DNA from 3 places in the Klebsiella sp. GFKo11 genome. Region 2 is predicted to be linked to each of the others. Evidence: riboswitches for the same ligand, from Rfam matches in the RefSeq annotation. Region 2 holds a riboswitch; each other region holds the start of a gene.

What was found. A riboswitch is a leader RNA that binds a small molecule or an ion and turns the genes downstream of it on or off. The one in region 2 is predicted to bind cobalamin.
Region 1: it holds a riboswitch for cobalamin, as region 2 does, so the genes downstream of both, btuB (TonB-dependent vitamin B12 receptor BtuB) here and AC07P6_RS09665 (ABC transporter substrate-binding protein) in region 2, are expected to answer to the same signal.
Region 3: it holds a riboswitch for cobalamin, as region 2 does, so the genes downstream of both, AC07P6_RS05735 (cobyrinate a,c-diamide synthase) here and AC07P6_RS09665 (ABC transporter substrate-binding protein) in region 2, are expected to answer to the same signal.

What each region holds. Positions count from the first base shown of each region.
Region 1 covers NZ_CM151369.1:6,175,677-6,180,377, reverse strand. The annotation lists partial or broken gene fabR (HTH-type transcriptional repressor FabR) at 1-22, shown strand, start outside; gene AC07P6_RS29610 (YijD family membrane protein) at 38-397, shown strand; gene trmA (tRNA (uridine(54)-C5)-methyltransferase TrmA) at 446-1,546, opposite strand; cobalamin riboswitch at 1,663-1,844, shown strand; gene btuB (TonB-dependent vitamin B12 receptor BtuB) at 1,912-3,795, shown strand; gene murI (glutamate racemase) at 3,740-4,591, shown strand.
Region 2 covers NZ_CM151369.1:1,990,342-1,995,042, forward strand. The annotation lists gene fruA (PTS fructose transporter subunit IIBC) at 1-1,047, shown strand, start outside; gene AC07P6_RS09660 (GNAT family N-acetyltransferase) at 1,201-1,683, shown strand; cobalamin riboswitch at 1,929-2,152, shown strand; gene AC07P6_RS09665 (ABC transporter substrate-binding protein) at 2,376-3,428, shown strand; gene AC07P6_RS09670 (FecCD family ABC transporter permease) at 3,497-4,564, shown strand; gene AC07P6_RS09675 (ABC transporter ATP-binding protein) at 4,561-4,701, shown strand, end outside.
Region 3 covers NZ_CM151369.1:1,193,235-1,197,935, reverse strand. The annotation lists gene cbiB (adenosylcobinamide-phosphate synthase CbiB) at 1-549, opposite strand, end outside; gene AC07P6_RS05735 (cobyrinate a,c-diamide synthase) at 546-1,925, opposite strand; cobalamin riboswitch at 2,022-2,184, opposite strand; gene pocR (transcriptional regulator PocR) at 2,475-3,386, opposite strand; gene pduF (propanediol diffusion facilitator PduF) at 3,575-4,375, opposite strand.

The sequences.
Region 1 (4,701 bases), 2.2 Mb from region 2:
AAAATCAAATCATTCCGAATAACGTGAAGGACGAGCAATGAAACACTCAGTTCAAGATAAAGGTACGCTGCTGCTGGCGCTGATCGCAGGGTTATCCATTAATGGAACCTTCGCTGCGCTGTTCAGCTCAGTAGTCTCATTTTCTGTTTTCCCGATTTTATCGTTAGTGCTGACGGTTTACTGTCTGCATCAGCGCTATCAAAACCGCAGTATGCCCGTGGGTTTACCGGGGCTGGCCGCCGCGTGCTTCATTCTTGGCGTGCTGCTTTATAGCACCGTAGTGCGTGCGGAATATCCGGACATCGGTTCTAACTTCTTCCCGGCCGTACTGTCGGTGATTATGGTGTTCTGGATCGGCTACAAGGTGCGTAACCGTAAGAGCGCGGTTGCGGAGTAATTCTGCTGAATTTTCCCGGCAACCATGATGTTGCCGGGTTACTGACATCTACTTCTTCGTTAACAGTACGCCGCATTCCATATGATGGGTATATGGGAACTGATCGAACAGCGCCAGGCGCGTGACTTCGTGCGTCTCGTTGAGCGTTTCCAGGTTCTTGCATAAGGTTTCTGGATTGCAGGAGATATACAGGATCCGCGGATAGGTCTGCACCATTTTCTCCGTTTCACTATCCAGCCCGCTGCGCGGTGGATCGACAAAAATCGTCTCACACTGATAGCTTTTCAGATCAATACCTTGCAGACGGTTAAACTCCCGCACGCCGTTCATCGCCTGGGTGAACTCTTCTGCCGCCATACGGATAATCTGCACGTTATCAATATGGTTAGCCGCAATGTTGTATTGCGCCGCCGCCACGGACGGTTTGGCAATCTCCGTTGCCAGCACGCGTTCGAAATTCCGCGCCAGCGCCAGGGAAAAGTTGCCGTTACCGCAGTACAGCTCAAGCAAATCACCGGTTGCGCCTTTAGTTGATTCGACCGCCCATTCCAGCATCTGAATGTTCATCGCCGCGTTTGGTTGGGTGAAGCTATTCTCAACCTGGCGATAGACCATTTCACGCCCGCCGACCGGCAGACGCTCATCTATATAGTCCTGATCCAGCTCAATTTTGGTCTTAGTCGCGCGGCCAATCAGATGCACGTTCAGATTTTGCGCGCGTAGCGCATCGCGGAAGATTTCTGCTTGCTGACGCCACTCGTCGTCGAGCTTTTTATGGTACAGCAGCGACACGATGGCCTGATTGCTCATCGTGGTCAGATAATCGACCTGGAACAGCTTATGGCGTAGCACCAGATTGTCGCGCACGCCCTCAATTACTGCGGTCATCAGCTGATTAATCAGTTCGCTGGCCGCCGGGAAGGTATCGACGCGAATACGGGATTTGGTCTGCTGATCAAACATGATGTGGTACAGGTCATCGCCATCGTGCCAGATGCGGAATTCTGCGCGCATACGATAGTGGCTGACCGGTGAACGAAACACTTCCGGAACCGGGGCGGCAAAAGGGGCCATCATTTTCTGCAAACGGACGACTTTTTCTGCCAGCTGCGCTTCATATTGTTCGGTAGGAAGGTGTTCGGGGGTCATGATGCATCCTGAATAAAATAAGTACGCGGGGATTGTAGGGAAAGTGTCGGGGATGTCCAGCTCTGATGATATTCAGAAATATAACGATAGAAGTCTGGACATCTATATGTTTCTAATTATAGCATCATGTTACCGGTCCTATGTGTTAATAGGGAATCCAGTGTAAATCTGGAGCTGACGCGCAGCGGTAAGGAACAGTGGGATGAGCGCATTATGCAGACACTGCGGTGGTTTAGCGGGAAGTCTTCATCCATAACACACCCCAAGCCCGAAGACCTGCCGGAACACGTCGCATTTGGTTTCTATCATCGCGTACTACTGATAGTAGCCGGCGGCATCCTTTGTATATTACGGATGCTTTTAAAATGATTAAAAAGGCTTCGCTGATGACGGCCCTCTCCGTCACGGCATTTTCCGCTTGGGCGCAAGACAGCAATTCAGATACGTTAGTGGTGACAGCAAACCGTTTTCAACAGCCGGTCAATACGGTCCTTGCGCCAACGGATGTTGTTACGCGGGAAGATATTCAGCGCTGGCAGTCAAAAGATCTTAATGATGTGATGCGTCGCCTGCCGGGGGTGGATATTTCGCAGACCGGCGGGATGGGGAGCAGTTCTTCTCTCTACGTTCGCGGTACGGAAGCACGTCATGTGCTGGTGCTGATTGATGGTGTGCCAATGGCGCGGGCAGGTATTGGTAACGCCATTGACATTAGCCAGATTCCGGTATCCCTGGTGCAGCGTGTTGAGTATATCCGCGGGCCGCGTTCTGCTGTTTACGGTTCGGGGGCGATTGGTGGTGTGGTCAACATCATTACCATGAGTGACGATGAACACGCGCAGATCAATGCCGGGATGGGGTCGAATGGCTACCAGACTTATGATGGAGCGGTAAATAAACGTTTTGGCGACACGATGGTGACGGCGGCAGGCGCCTATCAGACGGCCAAGGGCTTCAACGTCAAACCAGATTCCCCTTACAGCGGCGACAGCGACCGTGATGGTTATCGCAACAAACTGTTCTGGGGTGCCGTACAGCACAAGTTTGACGAGAGTTTCTCGGGTTTCTTCCGTGGTTATGGATACACGGCTAACAACGATTACGATCAGGATACGATGTATGGTTCTCCTGCTGGTAACGACGAGAGTCAGAACTATAACCAATCCTGGGACACTGGACTGCGTTATAACTCGGGCATCTATTCCTCTCAGCTAATTGCGAACTATCAGCACCTTAAAAATTATAACTACAGTAGCAACCTTGGCCGCTATGCGGGTGATGCTACGCTGGATGACATGGAACAGCGTTATATTCAGTGGGGTAACAACTTTGAAGTAGGACATGGTTCAGTAAGCGGTGGTGTTGACTGGAAACAGGAAAAGTTGACTTCCAGCAGTACGACGAAATCTGATATCTACAAACGCGACACCACAGGGCTTTATTTGACCGGGCAGCAACAGATCAATACCGTCACGCTGGAAGCCTCGGGTCGTGAAGATCACGATGAGCAGTTCGGCTGGCACGGCACGTGGCAAACTGCGGCGGGCTGGGAATTTGTTGATGGTTATCGCGCAACGCTTTCTTATGGTACTAGCTTCCTGGCGCCATCTTTAGGGCAGCAATTCGGCGCGACGCGTTATGCATCGCAATATTATTCAGGTATTGCAGCAAACCCGGATCTAAAACCGGAAGAGTCTAAACAGTGGGAAGCGGGAATTGATGGGATTACGGGGCCACTAGATTGGAAAATCTCAGCATACCACTATGAAATTCAAAACCTGATTGATTATAAAAGCACGAACAACGTCAACCAGTATATCAACGTGAAGTCGGCCACCATTAAAGGTCTGGAGTGGACAGGGAACATCACGACTGGCCCGGTAGAGCATCACCTGACGCTGCAATATACTGATCCTCGTGACGATGAAACCAACCAGGTTCTTGCTCGCCGAGCGAAACAGCAGGTGAAGTATGAAGTCACCGGGCAGGTTTATGACCTCGGCTGGAATATCGCTTACCAATATCTGGGCCAGCGCTATGACAACGACTATGATGAGACAACAAACTCCTCTAGTCGCGTTAAACTGGGTGGCGTAAGCCTATGGGATGTCGGATTGTCATATCCTGTCACCTCACACCTGACAGTTCGTGGTAAAATAGCCAACCTGTTCGATAAAGATTACGAGACAGCATATGGCTACCCAACTGCAGGACGGGAATACACCTTGTCTGGCAGCTACACCTTCTAAACCACGTCCCACCGTGCTGGTGTTTGATTCCGGCGTCGGTGGGTTGTCGGTATATAATGAGATTCGGCATCTCCTGCCGGAACTCCATTACATCTACGCTTTCGATAACGTCGCTTTTCCATACGGTGAGAAAAGCGAAGAGTTTATTGTTGAACGAGTCCTTGAGATCGTGACCGCTGTTCAGCAGCATTACCCGCTGGCGCTGGCCGTTATTGCCTGTAATACCGCAAGTACCGTTTCCCTCCCCGCACTGCGCGATAAATTCGCATTTCCTGTCGTTGGTGTTGTCCCGGCAATAAAACCAGCAGCACGCTTGACGGCGAATGGTATTGTGGGCCTGCTGGCAACACGCGGGACGGTAAAGCGTCCTTATACACGCGAACTTATTGCCCGTTTTGCTAATGAGTGTCGGATCGAGATGCTGGGGTCGGCGGAGCTGGTGGAACTGGCGGAAGCTAAACTGCATGGTGAGCCAGTCCCGCTGGATGAGCTGCATCGTATCCTGCGGCCCTGGCTGAGGATGCAGGAACCTCCAGATACTGTTGTGCTGGGCTGTACGCACTTCCCTCTATTACATGACGAGTTGCAACAAGTTCTGCCTGAGGGGACGAGAATGATCGACTCCGGTGCGGCCATTGCGCGTCGAACGGCCTGGCTACTGGAGCATGAAGCGCCGGATGCAAAATCTAGTGATGCGAATATTGCGTACTGCATGGCGTTGACGGCAGAAACTGAACAACTTTTACCCGTTCTGCGGCGCTATGGCTTCGAATCGCTGGAAAAACTGCCGCTCTAAGGGTGTTTTGCGCAAAAAAGAGACGGTTGAAAGATTTTTTGAAAACAGGGCTTGTCAACTTCTCAGAACTCCCTATAATGCGCCACCACTGACACGGAACAACGGCTTAC
Region 2 (4,701 bases):
GCAACGGAGGGGAAAAAAGAGTCTGCGGGGGCATACCGTCACCTGCTGACCGGCGTTTCATACATGCTGCCAATGGTTGTTGCGGGCGGCCTGTGTATTGCGCTCTCCTTTGCCTTTGGTATTAAAGCCTTTGAAGTACCGGATACTCTGGCAGCGGCGCTGATGCAAATCGGCGGTGGCTCAGCCTTTGCGCTGATGGTTCCGGTGCTGGCGGGCTTCATTGCCTTCTCTATTGCTGACCGTCCGGGCCTGACCCCTGGTCTTATCGGCGGTATGCTGGCAGTGAGCACCGGGTCTGGGTTTATCGGCGGTATTATCGCTGGTTTCCTTGCTGGTTATGTGGCGAAAGCGATTAGTACGAAGCTGAAATTGCCGCAAAGTATGGAAGCGCTGAAACCGATTCTGATCATTCCGCTGGTTTCCAGTCTGATCGTCGGTCTGGCGATGATTTACCTGATTGGTAAACCTGTTGCCGGGATCCTTGAAGGTCTGACCCACTGGCTGCAAACCATGGGTACGGCGAATGCGGTTCTGCTCGGTGCGATCCTCGGCGGTATGATGTGTACCGATATGGGCGGTCCGGTAAACAAAGCAGCCTATGCGTTTGGTGTTGGCCTGCTGAGTACCCAAACCTATGCGCCGATGGCGGCGATTATGGCGGCGGGAATGGTTCCACCGCTGGCGCTGGGTCTGGCAACGCTGGTTGCGCGTAAAAAGTTCGACAAAGCGCAGCAAGAAGGTGGCAAAGCCGCGCTGGTCCTCGGTCTGTGCTTTATCACTGAAGGGGCGATTCCATTCGCTGCTCGTGACCCGATGCGCGTCCTGCCTTGCTGTATCGTTGGTGGTGCGGTGACCGGCGCGATGTCCATGTGGGTTGGCGCCAAATTGATGGCACCGCATGGCGGTCTGTTTGTTCTGCTGATTCCTGGTGCGATTACGCCGGTTCTCGGCTACCTGATGGCGATTGTTGTCGGTACGCTGGTCGCAGGTCTCTCCTACGCGGTGCTGAAACGTCCTGAAGTTCAGGTGGAAGAAAAAGCAGCCTGATAGACCTTGTAATATCTTCATTAAGGGCAGAGTTTTCTCTGCCCTTTTTTATTGTTTCTGACGCTAGTGGTTTTCCCTGCCTGAATTGTTATTATTCTTTTTCCTTGTCTAGTTTGGGCCAGCCATACTATGTTTCCATTTACGCTTCGTGAAATGACTCACGCTGATATTCCCGCAGTTCAGTCGTTCCTTGTTCAGCACCTCAATCTGTTCTTCAACGCTGGTAGATCAATACCTTCTGCCGATGAGGATATTTTTAATCTCGAACAGCAGTATATTTCGCAGGAAAGGAATTTGCTGCTTTGTGCATGGGATGAAAAACAGGAGTTAATCGCTACACTGGCAGTATGTCAATATGATGACAGGCTCGCTGAGTTGCGCGGGCGTTATAATTTGTCTGAAACCGCAGAAATTTGCCGCTGTTATGTGGATAAGCGCTATCGCAGACAGGGCATTGGTAGTCAGTTGATCGCTTTTGCTGAGGAATTCTGTCGGCAGCAACAATATAAAACCTTATATCTTCACACGCATCATTTTTTGCCTGGAGGCTATCATTTCTGGTTGCGTAATCATTTTAGCGTTGTGATGGATATGCAGGATAAATGGCAGTTGGTTCATATGGAGAGATCACATTAATAAATGAACCCAACGCTAATTGGACGCATTGTTGATAGCGATCAATATATTTAATTTGAGGTAAGCAAACCGAGTATATAGTTTGATCAGTGTCAATTAATTCTCATTTAGCTTTTTGTGATTATTTTCAAGCATAACTTTCTGGTAAGTGATTTTGTTGTAACTGATTGTATTTTATTGCTATTTTTATATTAGTATGACGTTTTGATCGTTTCGTCATACGGTTGACCTTGTTTACAATTGCCGCTAGAGTCGCTTTCGACAGCATTTCATTACATTTTTGTATTTGAATAGGAATATGGTGCGAATTGTTAAATTCAATGCCATAACTGCCCCCGCAACTGTAGGCGGATGCAGAATATCCTTGTGCGGTTAATTAACCGCTGGTCACTGTAAAGTTTGTCTTTATGGGAAGGCTGATATTCTGGTTACCGTGAGTCAGGAGACCTGCTGTCAATAATGTTGTATACCATTGAGTGGACGGGATGGTCCATGGGATGAATTATTTGACGCAGGCAGTAGTGTATTTATGAATAAAATTTTGGCTAAGTAAGGCTTATTTGCATTTTTTGCATATCTTTATTCTTAAATTTCACGATTCAATGTCATCTATCTTCATGTCTCCTCCCGATATATGGAACGAAATGAGCCATGACCAGACCTTCAGATCTGGCATCAACGGGACGATGATAATGCACGCTAATTTTACTTCTTTCACTTCTAAAAAAACGCTTCTGATTATTGCAGGCGCAACTCTACTACTCAACTCCAGTGTCGCCAGTGCGGCAAAAACTGAATATCCCTTAACGATTAAAAACTGCGGCCGCGACATCACCTTCAATCAGGCCCCTAAACGTGTGGCGACGGTGGGTCAGAACAGCACTGAAATTCTCTATTCGCTCGGGCTTGCCGATCGCGTTGTGGGTACTTCGCTGTGGTTTGGTCCTGTACCTGATGCGTATAAAGCGGCAAACGAGAAAGTAGACGTCATTGCGCAAAATATTCCCAGCTTCGAAGGGATTATTGCTAAAAAACCGGAGCTGGTTGCCAGCCAGTTTGAGTGGCAAATCGGTCCTGCGGGTACGGTTGCCTCTTACGAGCAGTTTAGTGAACTGAACGTTCCGGTCTACACCGCACCTGCCGACTGCGCGAAAGATAACGAAGATGGCGGTGATGGCGTCCGTAAAGGTATGTTTGATATTGCCATGGTGTATCAGGAAGTCGCTGATCTGGCAAAAATCTTCGACGTTCAGGATAAAGGCGATGCGCTGATTGCCAGTCTTAAAGCACGTGAAGCAGCAGCGATAAATAAAATTTCCGGCATGGATAAAAATGTCTCAGCAGTATTCTGGTTCTCCAGCGCCGACCTGCAGCTTGATCCATACGTGGCAGGGAAGTTTGGTCCAGCCGCATGGATTGCTCAGAAGCTAGGCGTGAAAAACGTTATTGATTCAGCCGAAGAGTGGCCAACGGTAGGTTGGGAGACCATTGCCAAAGCCAATCCTTCGGTCATTGTACTCGGTGAGATGAGTCGTCGCCGCTTCCCGGCCGATGACTGGCAGGTCAAGATGGATTACCTCAAGTCCGACCCAGTCGCCAAACTACTTCCTGCGGTGAAGGAAAATCATCTGCCTGTCATTGACGTACAAACAATGAACGCCGGCATCAGAACTATTGATGGGCTAGAAAAACTGGCTGATGCCCTGGTTGAATATGGCTTAGCGCATCCACAGGCCTCTCATTAATCTACGTTTTGCGCTATGTCCTTGCCCGGCATAGCGCATCTCCGTTACTCAGGAACGCAGATATAATCATGAGTGATTCTCGCAGGATGCGTCGCGCTGTTGGTCAGCTTGCGGTAAGAGTTGGTGGACATGCCATTTGGGTTAGTGTGCTGATGTGCTGCGTACTGCTGGCGGGGATCTCCATTGGCGAAACGCTTATCCCCTGGCAGCATGTACTCAGTACGCTGGCAAATCGTCTGCTTGATACTGACTATCCAGTCGATGCGCTGGATGCCGGGATCATCTGGAACTATCGCCTGACGCGAGCCCTGGTTTCTGCCTGCTGCGGCGCGTGCCTCGCGGTGTCCGGGGTAGTGCTACAGTCGATACTGCGTAATGCGCTTGCTGAGCCCTATCTGCTGGGCATTTCCGCCGGGGCTTCTACCGGTGCAGTACTGGTTGCGCTCACCGGTCTGGGGGCTGGGATCATCAGTATGTCATTTGGCGCTTTCATTGGTGCGCTGACGGCATTTCTGTTCGTCGCTCTGCTGGCGATGGCTGCAGGCGGCAGGCAAGGTGGTGGCATCACAACCCAAATCATTCTTGCTGGGATCGCCAGTTCGCAGCTATTCAACGCTATTACTTCACTGATCATCACCCGCTCAGCAAACGCCGAACAGGCGCGCGGTATTATGTTCTGGCTGTTGGGTAACCTGAGCGGCGTGCGCTGGCCCGATGTTGTATTAGCCATTCCTACTGCCCTGGTCGGTGTCGCGCTGTGCTTCTGTTATGCCCGCCATCTCGATGCTTTTTCCTTTGGCGCTGAGTCTGCGGCATCGTTAGGAATTCCTGTCAAACGCACCCGTGCGGTACTTATTGCCGCTGTCACCGGTATGACGGCGATTATGGTCTCCATCGTCGGTGCCATTGGTTTTGTTGGTCTGGTTATCCCCCACGCTGCCCGTATGTTGGTTGGTAACCAACACCATCGCCTGTTGCCAGTTAGCGCACTAATTGGGGCGATTTTTCTCATCATTGCCGATGTTATCTCCCGCACATTACTGCCCGGACAGGTATTACCTATAGGTGTGATCACGGCTCTGGTCGGCGCGCCCGCGTTTTCAATCATCCTGATCAGAGGAAATAAGGCCAAATGACCGTCAATCCTGTACTGCCTCCTTTAGCCTCGGCTGAAGTCGTTATCGAGGCGTGTAAACTGCGCTGGAAGGTAAAAGGCAAAGCGATCGTTGATGATGTCTCGCTCAGGGTGGCTCCCGGCGAGTTTGTCGGAATT
Region 3 (4,701 bases), 800 kb from region 2:
CATCGAGTCGAGGGTGTTGACCGCTTTATAGGCCATCGCCAGCGGCGCACCGCCCAGCAGCAGAAAGAAGAGCGGCGCGATAATGCCGTCAACGGCGTTTTCCGCCACCGTTTCCACCACCGCACGGTTAATCTGCTGCGGCTCAAGTTGCGAGGTGTCGCGCCCGACAATCCACGACAGCTTGACGCGGCTTTCCGCCAGATCGCCCGCGCGTAGCGGACGCTCAACGTCCCTTGCCGACTGCGCCAGACAGCGCCCGGCCAGTACGGTGAAGATCATCCACACCTCAACCACCCAGCCAAGCCACGGATGAATCATCTGCGTCAGCGTCAGCACGCCCCAGGAGATACCCCACGTGAGGCCGACCACGATGACCCACATCACCCCGCCGCCGATGCGTAAAGCAAAGTCGCTGTGGCAGTAGCGGCGCACGCTGCGCTGAACGGCGGCGATCAGGTTGCCTATCCAGCGCACCGGATGCGGCCAGCTCTGCGGGTCGCCAATGATAAAATCGAGGATCCAGGCCACGCCCCAGGCCAGCAGCGTCATTGGGCGCTCCTTGCGGCAGCCAGCCAGTGGTTGAGCATCGCCGGACGCTGGGCAAAATGCAGATGCAGGTAGCTGGCAAAAGTGTTGCCTACCTGCCAGCCCCCCGACCACTGCTGAAGCGTCAGGCCGTCGCGCACTTTACGGCAGGCCAGCACCGCCGGGTTTTCCGGGATGAAATCTGAGTAGTGAAACTCGTGCCCGCGTAGGGTTTCGCCGGGTGCTGCCAGCAGCGTTTGCCGCATCGCCCTCGCTTCGCAGTAGCCAAAGCGGGTGAGCCGTTTGCCCATCTTGCTGTGGCCGGGAATAAGATTGGCCATCGGGTAAACTTCACCGCCGGCGTCTTCAAGGGTGCTGCCGAGATACATCAGCCCGCCGCATTCGGCGTAGATAGCCACCCCGCGCCGATGCGCATCCCGCAACTGCGCCAGCATGGCGGTATTGGCCGCCAGCGCGGTGGCATGAATTTCCGGATAACCACCGCCAAGCCAGATCATCTGGCACGGCGGGAGTTCGCTATCATGCAGCGGGCTGAAGCGCACAACATTCACTCCGCAACGTTCAAGCAGGGTGAGGTTATCCGGGTAGTAAAAGTTGAAGGCTTCGTCGTCTGCCAGCGCCAGAGTCAAACCTGCTCCGGCATCAGGCGACGGTAGCGCAGGCCACTCCCCGGTGGGTAAAGCAGTAAGCTGACTGAGGGTAAGAAGTTGTTCAATATCCAGAGTTTGCGCCAGCGTGTGGGCAAAATCACGCCACGGCTGCTGGTTGACCAGCGATTCGCGGGCGGTCACCAGCCCCAGATGGCGTTCGGGCAAGGCCACGCCTTCCACTCGCGGCACGTAGCCGAGAACCGGCAGCGCGCAGTAGCGTTCAATCGCGCTTTTCAGTAGCTGATAGTGGGATTCGCTGTTAACGCGATTGACGATAACGCCAGCGATATTCAGACTGGGATCGAAGTGCTGAAATCCCATCACCGTAGCGGCAATGGAGGTAGATACCGCTTTGCCATCGACCAGTAAAATCACCGGGCAGCCGAGCTGTTTGGCCATCGCGGCGGTGCTGCAATAATTCGGGTCGGTGCCGTAGCCGTCATAAAGACCCATGACGCCTTCAATAACCGCGATGTCTGCCTGCTGCATCTGTTCACAAAACAGCGCATTGAGAACCGGTTCCGGGAGCATGAAGCTGTCGAGGTTACGGGAAGCAACGCCGCTGACGGCGGTATGCCAGCCGGTATCGAGATAATCCGGGCCGACTTTACAGGGCTGAACCCGCATGCCGCGCTGTTTCAGCAGGCTGAGCAGACCGAGCGTAACGGTGGTTTTGCCACAACCGCTGCCGGTCCCTGCGAGAATAAATGCATGCTGCCTGGCTGCCATACCCTGATCCTGTTCAGGGTGGTAGGGCTGTAGAGGTGCGCGTAAACCCAGTCTTTCGACTGTACGCATCTGAGCAACCCACTTCCCACCGAAGTTGTTGGTAGTCACCGACAGGCAGGTCTTCTGGCTTAGCGTCGTCCTCTCCCATCCTTCCCAATCTCGCGATCAGTGGTCAAATATGGGTTCGTCAGCATCACAGCAGCGGGGGCTGCGGGGGATTTACACCCCCTTCCCTGGCACCTGTCGGTTTTCTCGAGCGGGATGAGTCCTCACTCGAATAATTTCTGGAACATCTTACGGAGGCTGGATGGCTTCCGTCGTCTCTAATATCTAATTGCAAAATCTTTTCATTACGCCTGCGGCGACCTGAAAGCAATTTCTGATAACACTCTATCCCATCAAATAAATAAAAACTGGTGCAGCTTAGCGCTCTCTCATTATTAATTTGTTGCGCTATGACAATTTATTGCTCTGGATGAGAGTTTTTCATTTTATAATGAGGCAGATACGGGGGCATATCAAAAATCGGCAATAACAAAATATTGTCATTTAAAATGGTTCAGTTTGTGATCTGGCATTAATTTGTTGGCGATAAGCCTGCGGAGTCACCTGATAGGCCTGGCGAAAAACTTTGCAAAAATAGCTGGTTTGAGAAAATCCTAAATTCCGCGCAATGCTGGCAATACTCCAGTCGCTGTGACACAGCAGCTCTTTGGCGCTCACCATACGCTGATGGTTAACCCACGCGTTAAAGCCAATTCCCTGATATTTTTTGAACAGCTTACTGAAGTAGTACGGGCTGAGATAAACATGGGCGGCAACGTCTTCCAGGCGAAGCTCATCAGACAAATGGGCATCGATATAGCGCAACGCCTTCTTCATTTTACTGTCATGGGGGCTAACGGCCCGGCTGGCGCGCGCGGGTTCAGGCTGCTGCGGATTGTCTTTAATCACGACAAAATTGAGCTGTTTTTTAAGACAATTTTCTACTATTAGCTTGAGTAAATCGGCGGAAGCAATGACGCGCGAGTAGTCCATCTCCGGTACGTCGCGGAACGCTTTGACCAGCTCAGGATCGGTCTGCCAGCGGTCATCGACGTTCAAAATGTCGACCAGTTCAACATCATTACTTAAGCGCACCTGCCCGCATAGCACAAAGCCCACCAGGTGCCCGGCAATAACTAAAGGGATGGAAAAATCGGTTAACCCGGCGTGGCAGCGGTAGATACAGAGCTGATCGGTTTTTGAAGCTTCCAGGCCACCGCAGCGGTCGCTCATCCGACAGCGGGTGCTGTGCTGGGGGTGTTGACGCATAAGCTGGCAGAAAGGAGTGAAATTAAACAGCTCAGAAATTTCATCACCGTGAATATTGACTACCACAACGGCCAGACTGGTGGCCTGTGCAAAATCCTGTGCGATTTTATTGATGAGTTCCGAGTTCAGTGTACTCGCAGAAATCATGATAAAACCTCTCAGTTAATTTTTTGTTATAAATAAAACATTTTATTAATATTTACGTCCTTTCATCATCATTCACCTGCAACGATAAAAGAATAGTACGATAGCAAAAGTCTCCCATCCGTGGGAGACATTTTGGGCGACTTCGTGATACCGGTTCATGAAAATTTTTAGTTATTTCAGCGGATACATCAATCCTCTAATTTACAGGTATTACAGGGTAAGTTATTACCAATCAGATAACGATAGATAGCCGCCCCCAGACAGGCCCCGATTAACGGTGCAACAATCGGCACAATAAAGTACGGAATATCCCGTCCGCCAGTCATCGCGATATCACCCCAGCCCGCCATCCACGTAAACAGCTTCGGTCCAAAATCACGCGCCGGATTCATCGCAAACCCGGTAAGCGGCCCGGTGGATGCGCCAATAACCGCGACCAGTAAACCAATCAGCAGCGGAGCCAGCGGCCCTTTTGGCACACCGTTACCGTCGTCAGTCAGTGCCATAATCATCCCCATCAGCATGGAGGTAATCACCACTTCGACCAGCGCCGCATGCCAGATGCTCAGCGATGCCGCCGGATAGGTACTAAAGATGCTTGCCAGCTGCAGGCTCTCTACGCTACCGCGCACGATATGGTGTGTGGCTTCAAACTCGGTAAACATTGTGCTGTAAAGCACGTAGGCCAGCACAGCTCCGCCAAAGGCGCCTGCGACCTGTGCAATGATGTAAGGAAAAACTTTTCGTCCCGGAAAACAAGCAAATAACCACAACGCGACGGTAACAGCAGGATTGAGATGGCCACCAGATATTCCTGAGGTCAGATAGACAGCGAGAGAGATCCCCAATCCCCATATGATGCAAATCTCCCACAACCCGAGGCTTGCTCCCGCCACCTTCACCGCGCTCAGGCAACCGATGCCGAAAAACAAAAACAGCCCGGTGCCCAAAAACTCGGCGGTACATTGCGCTTTTAGCGAATCATTCATTGTGACACCTTCTTAGCAGAGTTCGTGTCCTGACCAGCCAACATCCTGCTGGCAGTAGAGTACAGCGGGCACCACTATATGAATTCCTGTCTGCAAATTGTTGGCAACCTGCTGACGGCCACCCCGGAAAATTCGGGTATGGATAACAAATTATTGCCATTAAATAATTGCTGGCGGCATAGCACACACGCGGCTTTCGCAATTAATCACCCCACCAGGCATGCAAAAATATTGCTATAACCAACTCGCTGTTTTCCAACAAGCATCACAAATCGTTTTTTTCGCATAGCAGATAAAATTAAAATCGTCATAAACAAATTTGTAAA